DNA from 2 places in the Amnibacterium endophyticum genome. Region 1 is predicted to be linked to the other one. Evidence: predicted binding sites of a transcription regulator. Region 1 holds the regulator's gene; the other holds the start of a gene.
What was found. Region 1 encodes LexA, which represses DNA repair genes until DNA is damaged. Its sites were predicted from a motif close to TCGAACANNTGTTCGA; they were not measured.

Region 1 (4,568 bases):
TCGAGGAGGCGGTGCTCGCCGGGCTCCTCTTCCAGCGGCTGGCCGAGCTCGTCCTGCTGGCGAACGGGCAGTGGCTCGCCTCCGGCCGCTGGCTGCTCCGCCGGCTCGAGCGGCTCGACGCCCCGTTCGCGGCGGCGCTCGGGTCCGCGCTGGCGGCTCGCGACCGCGCGGCCCTCGAGCGGCTCACCCTGCAGTCGCTGGCACCGCTGGGCGGCCGCCTGCTGGAGGGCTACTCCCGCTGACCCGGCAGCGCCCCGCGCCAGCTGCGGATCGCGTCGGCCTGCTGGGCGGGCAGGCGGTCGAGCAGCGCCTCGACGTCGAGGCCGGCGAGGAAGTCGCGGAACGCCCGCTCCGAAGTCGTGCCGCGGCCGGCGAGCAGTGCGTCGATCGCCGGGTTCGGGTTCGCGACCCCGAGCACGCCCGCGAGCGCGTCCGCGGTGGCGACCGACTCGAGGTAGTCGTCGACGATCGCGTCCGGCTCGACGCCGGCCGCGGTGAGCAGCACCGCGGCGACGAGGCCGGTGCGGTCGCGGCCTCCGGCGCAGTGGAACAGCACCCCGCCGGGCGGCGCGGTGGCGATCGCCGCCAGCACCGCGACGACCCGCTCCGGCATCGCGGCGAGGTGGGGCAGGTAGTAGACCGGGGTGCCGGAGAGCCCGTTGTCCCAGTAGTCCGCCCAGAACGCGGCGTTCTCGAGGCCGTCGAGGTCCACGTGCCGCGTCGCGAGGTGCGCCGGCACGGCGACCGGGTGGTCCTCGCGCTCGACGGGGAGGCGCAGATCGACGACCGTGCGCACGCCGGTCTCGTGCAGCCGGCGCCAACCGGTCCCGTCGAGCCGATCGGGGCGCTCGGACCGCAGCAGGACGCCGTGCGGCGTCGACCCGCCGCCGACGAGCGGCAGCCCGCCGAGGTCGCGGCCGTTGACCAGCCCGGGGACGTCCAGCGCGCGATCCGACATCCGACGAGCCTGCGCGTCCGGACCGGAGTCCGCAATCCGCGCCCTCAGCGCCGGATGGCGACGAGCGCTCGGCGCCAGGTGGCGCTGAGCGCGACGATTGCGCAGGCGGAGCGGGTCGCTCAGACGGAGCGGAGGACCGCCACCACCTTGCCGAGCACCGTCGCCTCGTCGCCGAGGATCGGCTCGAAGGCGCTGTTGCGGGGCAGCAGCCAGGTGTGCCCGTCCCGCTGGCGGAAGACCTTCACCGTCGCCTCGCCGTCCAGCATCGCCGCGACGATGTCGCCGTTCTCGGCCGTGTGCTGCGAGCGGACGACCACCCAGTCGCCGTCCATGATCGCGGCGTCGATCATCGACTCGCCGACCACCCGGAGCATGAACAGGTCGCCCTTGCCGACGAGCTGGCGCGGCAGCGGGAAGACCTCGTCGATCTGCTGGTCGGCCGTGATCGGGATGCCGGCCGCGATCCGGCCCACCATCGGCACCATCGCCGCGTCGCCGACCGGGATGCCCGTCGGCTCGCTGTCCGTCGGGGCGGACTGCACCGGGATGATCACCTCGAGGGCCCTGGGCCGCTTCGGGTCGCGGCGCAGGTAGCCCGACAGCTCGAGCTGCTTCAGCTGGTGGGTCACGCTCGACAACGACGCGAGCCCGACGGCGTCGCCGATCTCGCGCATGCTCGGCGGGTAGCCGCGCGAGGCGACGGACCGCTGGATCACCTCCAGGATCGCGTGCTGCTTCGGGGACAGGGAGGTGCGGCGGCGGGTGCCGCTCCCCGCGGTCTGCTGATCGGCCATCGGTACCTCCACGCCCCGTGCGGGGCCCTCGAATCACACGGATGGTATTCGACTCGGCGCCCGCCCGCAAACACGTGTTCGACGTGCGCCGACCGCTGTCGGAGGCGGGGTCGAAGATCTGCTTGCAGGCGGCCCGGTTCGAAACTATCTTCGAAGAGGCAGCGGGACCGAGGGGAGAGCACGGGGATGTTCGCGGTGGAGGACGACTGGATCCAGTACGAGGCGGAGCCGGTCCGGCGCGCGGAGCACCGCGTCGGCGCCGCGGTGGTCGGTCGAGGCGCCGCGGCGCCGGTTGCGGCTCGGAGCGCGGGCGTCGTCGCGGTGGGGACGCCCGCGCCCCGGGCGCTGCGGGCCGTCCCGGCCGTCCGGACCGCGCCGTGCGCCGTGCCGGCACCGGCCGTCGGCTCGGCGACGCCGCCGACCCCCACGCCGCGCCTGCGCCTGACGCGACGCGGCCGCTTCGTGCTCGTGGTGATGCCGGCGCTGCTCGCGGTCTCCGGTGCCACGCTCGCCGTCTCCGGGACCCCGGCGGCCGAGGCGGCGGCGCGACCCGTCGCCGTGCGGACGGTCGTCGTCGGGTCCGGCGACACGCTCTGGTCCATCGCCGAGCGGATCGAGCCCTCCCGCGACCCGCGGCAGGTGGTCGCCGAGCTGCGCGCCGCCAACCGCCTCTCGAGCGCGATGGTGCCCGCGGGCGCGGAGCTGCGGCTGCCTGCGGCGCCCTGACGCCGGGAGCCGACCGGGCGCCGTCTGCGAGAATCACGGGCGTGACCTCGCTCGCGGACCTCCCGCTCCGCCCCGACCTCGTCGGGCGGACCGCCTACGGCGCGCCGATGCTGCACGTCCCCGTCACCTTGAACACGAACGAGAACACCCATCCGGTGCCGGACGCAGTGCGCGCCGACATCGTGGCCCGCGTGGCGGACGCCCTCGGGACCGTGAACCGGTACCCCGACCGCGAGTTCACCGAGCTGCGCGAGGCGCTGGCCGCCTACCTCGGGCACGACCTCGCGCCCGAGCAGGTGTGGGCCGCGAACGGGTCCAACGAGGTGCTCCAGCACGTCTTCCAGGCCTTCGGCGGCCCGGGGCGCACCCTGCTGACGTTCCCGCCGACCTACTCGATGTACCCGAACTACGCGGCGACCTCCTTCACCGCCGTCGCCGAGGGACGCCGGGACGAGCGCTTCGAGCTGTCCGCCGAGACGGTCGTGGCGGAGATCCGGCGCACGCGCCCGGACGTCGTCGTCATCGCCGCGCCGAACAACCCGACCGGGACCCCGGTCGCGCTCGACGTGCTCGAGGCCGCCTACGACGCGTTCGACGGCGTGCTCGTCGTGGACGAGGCCTACGCCGAGTTCATGCCGGCGGAGGCGCCCTCCGCGCTGACGCTGCTGCCCGGCCGGCCCCGCCTCGCGGTCGCCCGGACCATGAGCAAGGCGTTCGCCTTCGCCGGCGCGCGACTCGGCTACCTCGCGGCCGACCCCGCCTTCGTCGACGCGCTCCGACTCGTGCGGCTGCCGTACCACCTGTCCGCGATCACGCAGGCGGCGGCGCTCGGCGCCCTCGCCCACGCGCCGGAGATGATGCGGATGGTCGAGGACATCCGGCAGCAGCGCGACCGGATGGCCGAGGGGCTGCGCTCGCTCGGCTACGACGTCGCGCCGAGCTGGACCAACTTCCTGCTGTTCTCCGGCGTCGACGACCCCGCCGCGCTCTGGCGGGGGCTGCTCGAGCGCGGTGTGCTCGTGCGCGACCTCGCGATCCCCGGCGCCCTTCGCGTGAGCGCCGGCACGGCCGCCGAGACCGACGCCTTCCTCGACGCGATGAGGGCCCTGACCCCGATCGGAGCCGCGCGATGAGCCGGACCGCCACCCGCGAGCGGGCGACGAGCGAGTCGAGCGTGCGGCTCGAGCTCGACCTGGACGGCACGGGGAAGGCGGAGATCGCGACCTCCGTGCCCTTCCTCGACCACCTGCTCACCGCCTTCGCGAAGCACTCGCTGACCGACCTGACCGTCGAGGCGCACGGCGACACCGAGATCGACGTGCACCACACCGCGGAGGACGTCGGCATCGTGCTCGGGGACGCGATCCGCGAGGCGCTCGGCGACAAGGCCGGGATCGCGCGCTTCGGCGACGCGACGGTGCCGCTCGACGAGGCGCTGACCCGCGCGGTCGTGGACCTCTCCGGCCGCCCCTACCTGGTGCACGGCGGGGAGCCGGCCGGGTTCGAGCTGCACCTGATCGGCGGGCACTTCACCGGCTCGATGGTGCGGCACGTGTTCGAGGCGATCGTGCTGAACGCGAGGATGACGGCCCACGTCGACGTCCTCGCCGGCCGCGACCCGCACCACATCGCTGAGAGCGAGTTCAAGGCGTTCGCCCGGGCCTTCCGGGCCGCGAAGGCGCTCGACCCCCAGGTCGCCGGCGTGCCGTCGACGAAGGGCGCGCTGTGACCGCACGCCCCCGCGTGGTCGTCTTCGACTACGGCAGCGGCAACGTGCACTCCGCCGTGAAGGCGCTGGACCGCGCGGGCGCCGACGTCGCCCTGACGGCGGACCGAGCGGCCGTGCAGGGCGCCGACGGCCTGTACGTGCCGGGCGTCGGCGCCTTCGCCGCGGTGATGTCCGGTCTCGCGGCGGCCCGCGGGCCCGAGCTGATCGAGCGCCGCCTCGCCGGCGGCCGCGCGGTGCTCGGCGTCTGCGTCGGCCTCCAGGTCCTGTTCGAGCGCGGACTCGAGGGCGCCGAGGCGACCGAGGGCCTGGGGGAGTGGCCGGGCGTCGTCGAGCGGCTCGACGCGCCCGTGCTGCCCCACAT
Region 2 (4,568 bases), on a different contig from region 1:
TTCGCCCCCGAGGCGCGGGGGCACGGCGTCCCCGAGGTGATGATCGCGGTCGCCGAGCAGGGCGGACGGATCCGGCCGCGGGTGGCCGCGGTCAAGGCGCTGGCGTCCGCCGTCACGATCGGGTCCGGCGGCTCGGTGGGCCGCGAGGGGCCGATCGTGCAGATCGGCTCCGCACTCGCGTCGAGCTTCGGCCAGTGGGTGCGCCTGCCGGAGAGCCGCCTCCGCATCCTGGTCGCCTGCGGCGCCGGCGGCGGCATCGCCGCGACCTTCAACGCACCGATCACCGGTGTCTTCTTCGGCGCGGAGATCATCCTGCGCGAGCTCTCCGCGGAGGCGCTCTTCTCGGTCATGCTCTCCGCGATGGTCGCGGACGCGATCGCGATCCCGTTCCTCGGCGGGCGGCCGTTCCTCGAGCAGTACCCCGTGACGACGGTGCTGCAGCACCCGCAGGACTACCTGCTCGTCGCCGTGCTCGCGGTGATCGCCGCGTTCCTCGGGCAGGGCTTCTCGAAGGCCCTGTACGCGGTCGAGGACCTCGCGGACCGCCTGTGGGCGGGACGACCGGAGTGGGCGCGGCCGGTCGTCGGCGGGGTCGCGGTCGGTCTGGTCCTGCTGGCGCTGCCGCAGATGTACGGCGTCGGCTACCCCGTGATGTTCAAGGCGCTCGCGGGCGACTACGCCCTCTGGTTCCTGCTGCTGCTCGTGATCGGCAAGGTGGTGGCGACGAGCCTCACGCTGGCCGTCGGCGGCTCCGGCGGCGTCTTCGCCCCCTCCCTCTTCATCGGGCTGATGACCGGCACCGCCTTCGGCCTGGTCGTCGACCAGCTGTTCGGCCCGGCCGCGGGCGATCCGGCGCTGTATGCCGCGATGGGCATGGCGGGCGTCTTCAGCTCCGCCACGCGCGCCCCGCTCACGGCGCTGGCGAGCGTCGTGGAGATGACGGGCGACTTCCTGCTCGCCCTGCCGGTGATGCTGACCGTCGGCATCGCGACCGCGGTGTCGCGCGAGCTGTCCTACGGCACCGTCTACACGACGAAGCTGCTGCGGCGGGGGCAGGACCTGGAGCGGTCCGCCCCCTGGCAGGCGTTCGCCCGGCTGACGGCGCAGCAGACGATGCGGCCGCTGCCCGAGGCGCCGCGCATCCCGGACCGCGCGGAGGACACGGAGGCCGTCGCCCCCGACCTCGACCTCGGGGCCATCGGGCGCGTGCGGCAGGAGCGGGCGCCGCAGGCGGTCTTCGAGGACGAGCCGGTCGCCGAGGTCGTGCGCCAGCTCGACGCCTACGGCCGGGAGGGCATGCCGGTCGTGTCCGGGGACGGCTCGCGCATCCTCGGCTGGATCACGGCGTCGAGCGTCGTGCGCGCCGTGCGCCGGGCCCTGCTGCCCGAGAGCCGGCACGACCTCCCGCCCCAGACGAGTGACACCCCGCTGCCGGGGTTCCGCGTGGTCGAGGTCGAGGTGTCGCCGTCCGGCGCCGCGGCGGGCCGGGCGGTGGCCGACGTCGCCTGGCCCGAGGGCGCGTCGCCGGTGTCCTACACGCGGGGCGACCTCGTCCACGCGGTCGAGCCCGCGACGGTCCTGGAGCCCGGCGACATCGTCAACCTCCTCGTCCGCACCTGATCCGCCGCCCGCGGCCTCACGGCACGAGCAGCACGGAGGCGAGCACGAGCACCGGCAGCGCGCCGACGGTCGTGATCAGCCCGGCGTCGCGGGCCAGCACGACGCCGGCGCCGTACCGGGTGGCGTAGACCAGCACGTTCTGCGCCGTCGGCAGGGCGGCGAGGACCACGGCCACGTGCAGCGCGGCCGTGTCGAGGTGGAGGACGAGCGCGCCGATCGCGAGCGCGACGGCCGGCATCACGAGCAGCTTCATCAGGGAGGCGAGCACGACCTCGCGCCGCTGCTCGCCGGCGGCCAGCGGCCGGGCGCCGACGAGCGACATCCCGAACCCGACCAGCATCAGCGGCACGGAGGCCCCCGCCAGCAGGCGCAGCGGCTCCAGCACGAGGGGCGGCACGGGCACGCGGCCGACCGCCACGACGAGGCCGAGGAGGGCCGCGCCGATCAGCGGGTTGCGCAGCGAGGCCAGCACCGCCGCGCGGGCGGTGCGACGGCCGGTCGCGGTCGAGGCGTCGAGCACGACCAGCGCAGCCGGGGCGAACACGGCCAGCTGCAGCAGGATCACCGGTGCCGTGTAGGCGGGGCTGCCCAGCACGTACACGGCGACCGGCAGCCCGATGTTGTTGGCGTTGACGTACCCCGACGACAGCGCACCGACCGTGACCGACGCGACGGGCCGCCGCCAGAGCAGCCGGGCGATCAGGGCGTAGGCCGTCGCGGCGACGATCGCCGCGAGCGCCGAGACGGCGGTGACGGCGGAGAAGAGGACGTCGGGGCGGGCGGTCGCCACGACCGTGAAGAGCAGGCTGGGCGCCGCGACGAAGAAGACGAAGCGGCTGAGGACCAGCTGCCCGCCCTCGCCGAGCACCCCGCTGCGCCCCAGCACGAACCCGACGCCGATGATGACGGCGATGACGGCGAACCCCTGCAGCACGCCCGTCACTTCCCCATTCTGGTGGCGCAGCACTGCATCACTCGGCCTCCGCGCGTTCATGCGAACACTCGATCCATACACCCCTCTCCTGCTCTTGCTTTTATAGAACACATGTACTATTGTCGGAGCATGGCCGATCCAGCCGATGTCCTGCGCGAGCACCTAGCCGCGGTCGTCGCGCTCGGCCGGCGGACCCCTTCGGGCCTCGGTGCGTTGAGCGCCGCAGAGGACACGGACCTCGTCGCTCTGCTGCCCGCGGTGCAGTCGCTCGTGCAGGCCGGTCAGGGACTGGCCGCGCTCGTCTCAGGCGAGATCGCGCGTCGCGACGGAGGTCGGACGGGACCCTCCCTGGCGCAGCGACTCGGCGCCCGGAGCGCCCGTGGACTCGTCGCGGCAGCGGCGGGGATGCCCTTCGGACAGGCGTCGGCGCACGTCGCGGCGAGCGAGATCATCCGGCGAGGAACCGGTCGGACCGGTGCCAAGGGGGCGCCGGAGCGCCCCCACGTGGCCGAGGCGGTGCTCGCGGGCGACCTGTCGCTGTCCCTCGCCCTGCTGATCGACGACACCCTCGAGGCCCTTCGCGACGCGCTCACCTCGCCCGAGCTCGACGCCCTCGAGGCAGCCCTCGTCGAGCGGGCCGTCTCGGGCGACTGCTCGGTCGCGACCTTCACGAAGGAGTGCCGTCGTCTGGTCGAGAAGGCCGATCCGGCAGGGGCGGACGACCGAGACGAGGCACTGAAGGCGAAGGCGTCCATCCGGGAGACCAGGCTGCGGAACGGCCTGCTCCGGGTCGTCGCCGAGCTCGACCCGGAGCGCGCGGCCTACTGGCTGGCCGCCGTGCGCACGAAGACGAACCCTCGGCGTGAGCCGTCGCAAGCGGAGGGTTCGGACCCGACGGCACCACGGCCCGGTGGCGCGCAGCCGGATCCGATGGTCACGCGGCTCGACGCCTTCACGTCGATCTGCAAGGACTCGCTGCGGGCCGACGAGGGCGACCAGGCCGGAGTCGACACGACGGTGCTGGTCCGGATCGACCTCACCGACCTGCTGACCGGCGAGGGGAGCGCGACGCTCGACGGGATCGACACCCCGATCTCCGCGGCGAGCGCCCGGCGGCTGGCCGTGAACGCCGACCTCATCCCCCAGGTGTTCGGCGGGGCGTCGCAGCTGCTCGACCAGGGCACGTCACGGCGGCTCTTCACGAAGGCGCAGCGCTACGCGATCTACGCCGGGTACGACGGCTGCGCTTTCCCGTCCTGCGATCTGCCGCTCGCCATGACCGAGATCCATCACCTCGGCAGGTGGGCGACCCGGCACGAGCACGGGCGCGGCACCGACCTCGCCAACGGTCTCCCGCTCTGCGCCTTCCCTCCCCGTCGGCACGGCCGTCACGCCGCTGACGCGTCGCGCCGGAACCGGCTCCGTGGGCCCAACCGCCTCATGGAGCGGGGATGGGACGCCGAGCTCGACCCCGACGGCACCCCGTGGTTCACGCCACCGATCCACGTCGATCGGCAGCGCCGACGCCGACGCGGCTCTCGCCGGGAGCAGACGCTCGCGGCCTGACTCGGCCGTCCCACGCCGACTGGGGACGCAACATCGTTGCGCAAGTGGCAGATCCGTGCACCGCGGGCGCATGATCGCGCTCCCGCGCAGGTCGTACCGTCGCTTGCCGACCCTGGAGGCGACATGACGCTGCTCGACACCCCTGCGACGACCGTCGGCCGGGAACACCCGGCATGGCTGCGCCTCAAGGACGCGGTCGGCGCCTTCCGACCGCTGCAGCGCAAGGACGGCGCGCTGGCCGAGGGCGCCGACGCGGACGAGGCCGCCCGCCTCATGACCGCCGTGCGCGACGCCGTGCGCGACCTGGCGCCCGCCTTCCCGCACGACGCCGCCTACCTCGCGGCGCTCGACGAGGACCTCGCCGCCTGGGCCTCGGGCGGTTTCGCGGTCCCCGACTTCCGCGCCTCCCTCGGCGCCTTCCAGCCGCAGCGGGACCGGGTCGACGGCC

Region 2: the regulator LexA is predicted to act here: its motif matches at 2,658-2,673, upstream of ACFSBI_RS03325 (DUF222 domain-containing protein).

Annotation. Positions count from the first base shown of each region.
Region 1 is NZ_JBHUEA010000010.1:65,908-70,475, forward strand. It holds gene ACFSBI_RS08170 (hypothetical protein) at 1-242, shown strand, start outside; gene ACFSBI_RS08175 (tyrosine-protein phosphatase) at 230-958, opposite strand; gene lexA (transcriptional repressor LexA) at 1,078-1,752, opposite strand; gene ACFSBI_RS08185 (LysM peptidoglycan-binding domain-containing protein) at 1,939-2,478, shown strand; gene ACFSBI_RS08190 (histidinol-phosphate transaminase) at 2,520-3,611, shown strand; gene hisB (imidazoleglycerol-phosphate dehydratase HisB) at 3,608-4,207, shown strand; gene hisH (imidazole glycerol phosphate synthase subunit HisH) at 4,204-4,568, shown strand, end outside.
Region 2 is NZ_JBHUEA010000003.1:158,591-163,158, reverse strand. It holds gene ACFSBI_RS03335 (chloride channel protein) at 1-1,620, shown strand, start outside; gene ACFSBI_RS03330 (AEC family transporter) at 1,637-2,563, opposite strand; gene ACFSBI_RS03325 (DUF222 domain-containing protein) at 2,684-4,120, shown strand; gene ACFSBI_RS03320 (DUF6421 family protein) at 4,244-4,568, shown strand, end outside.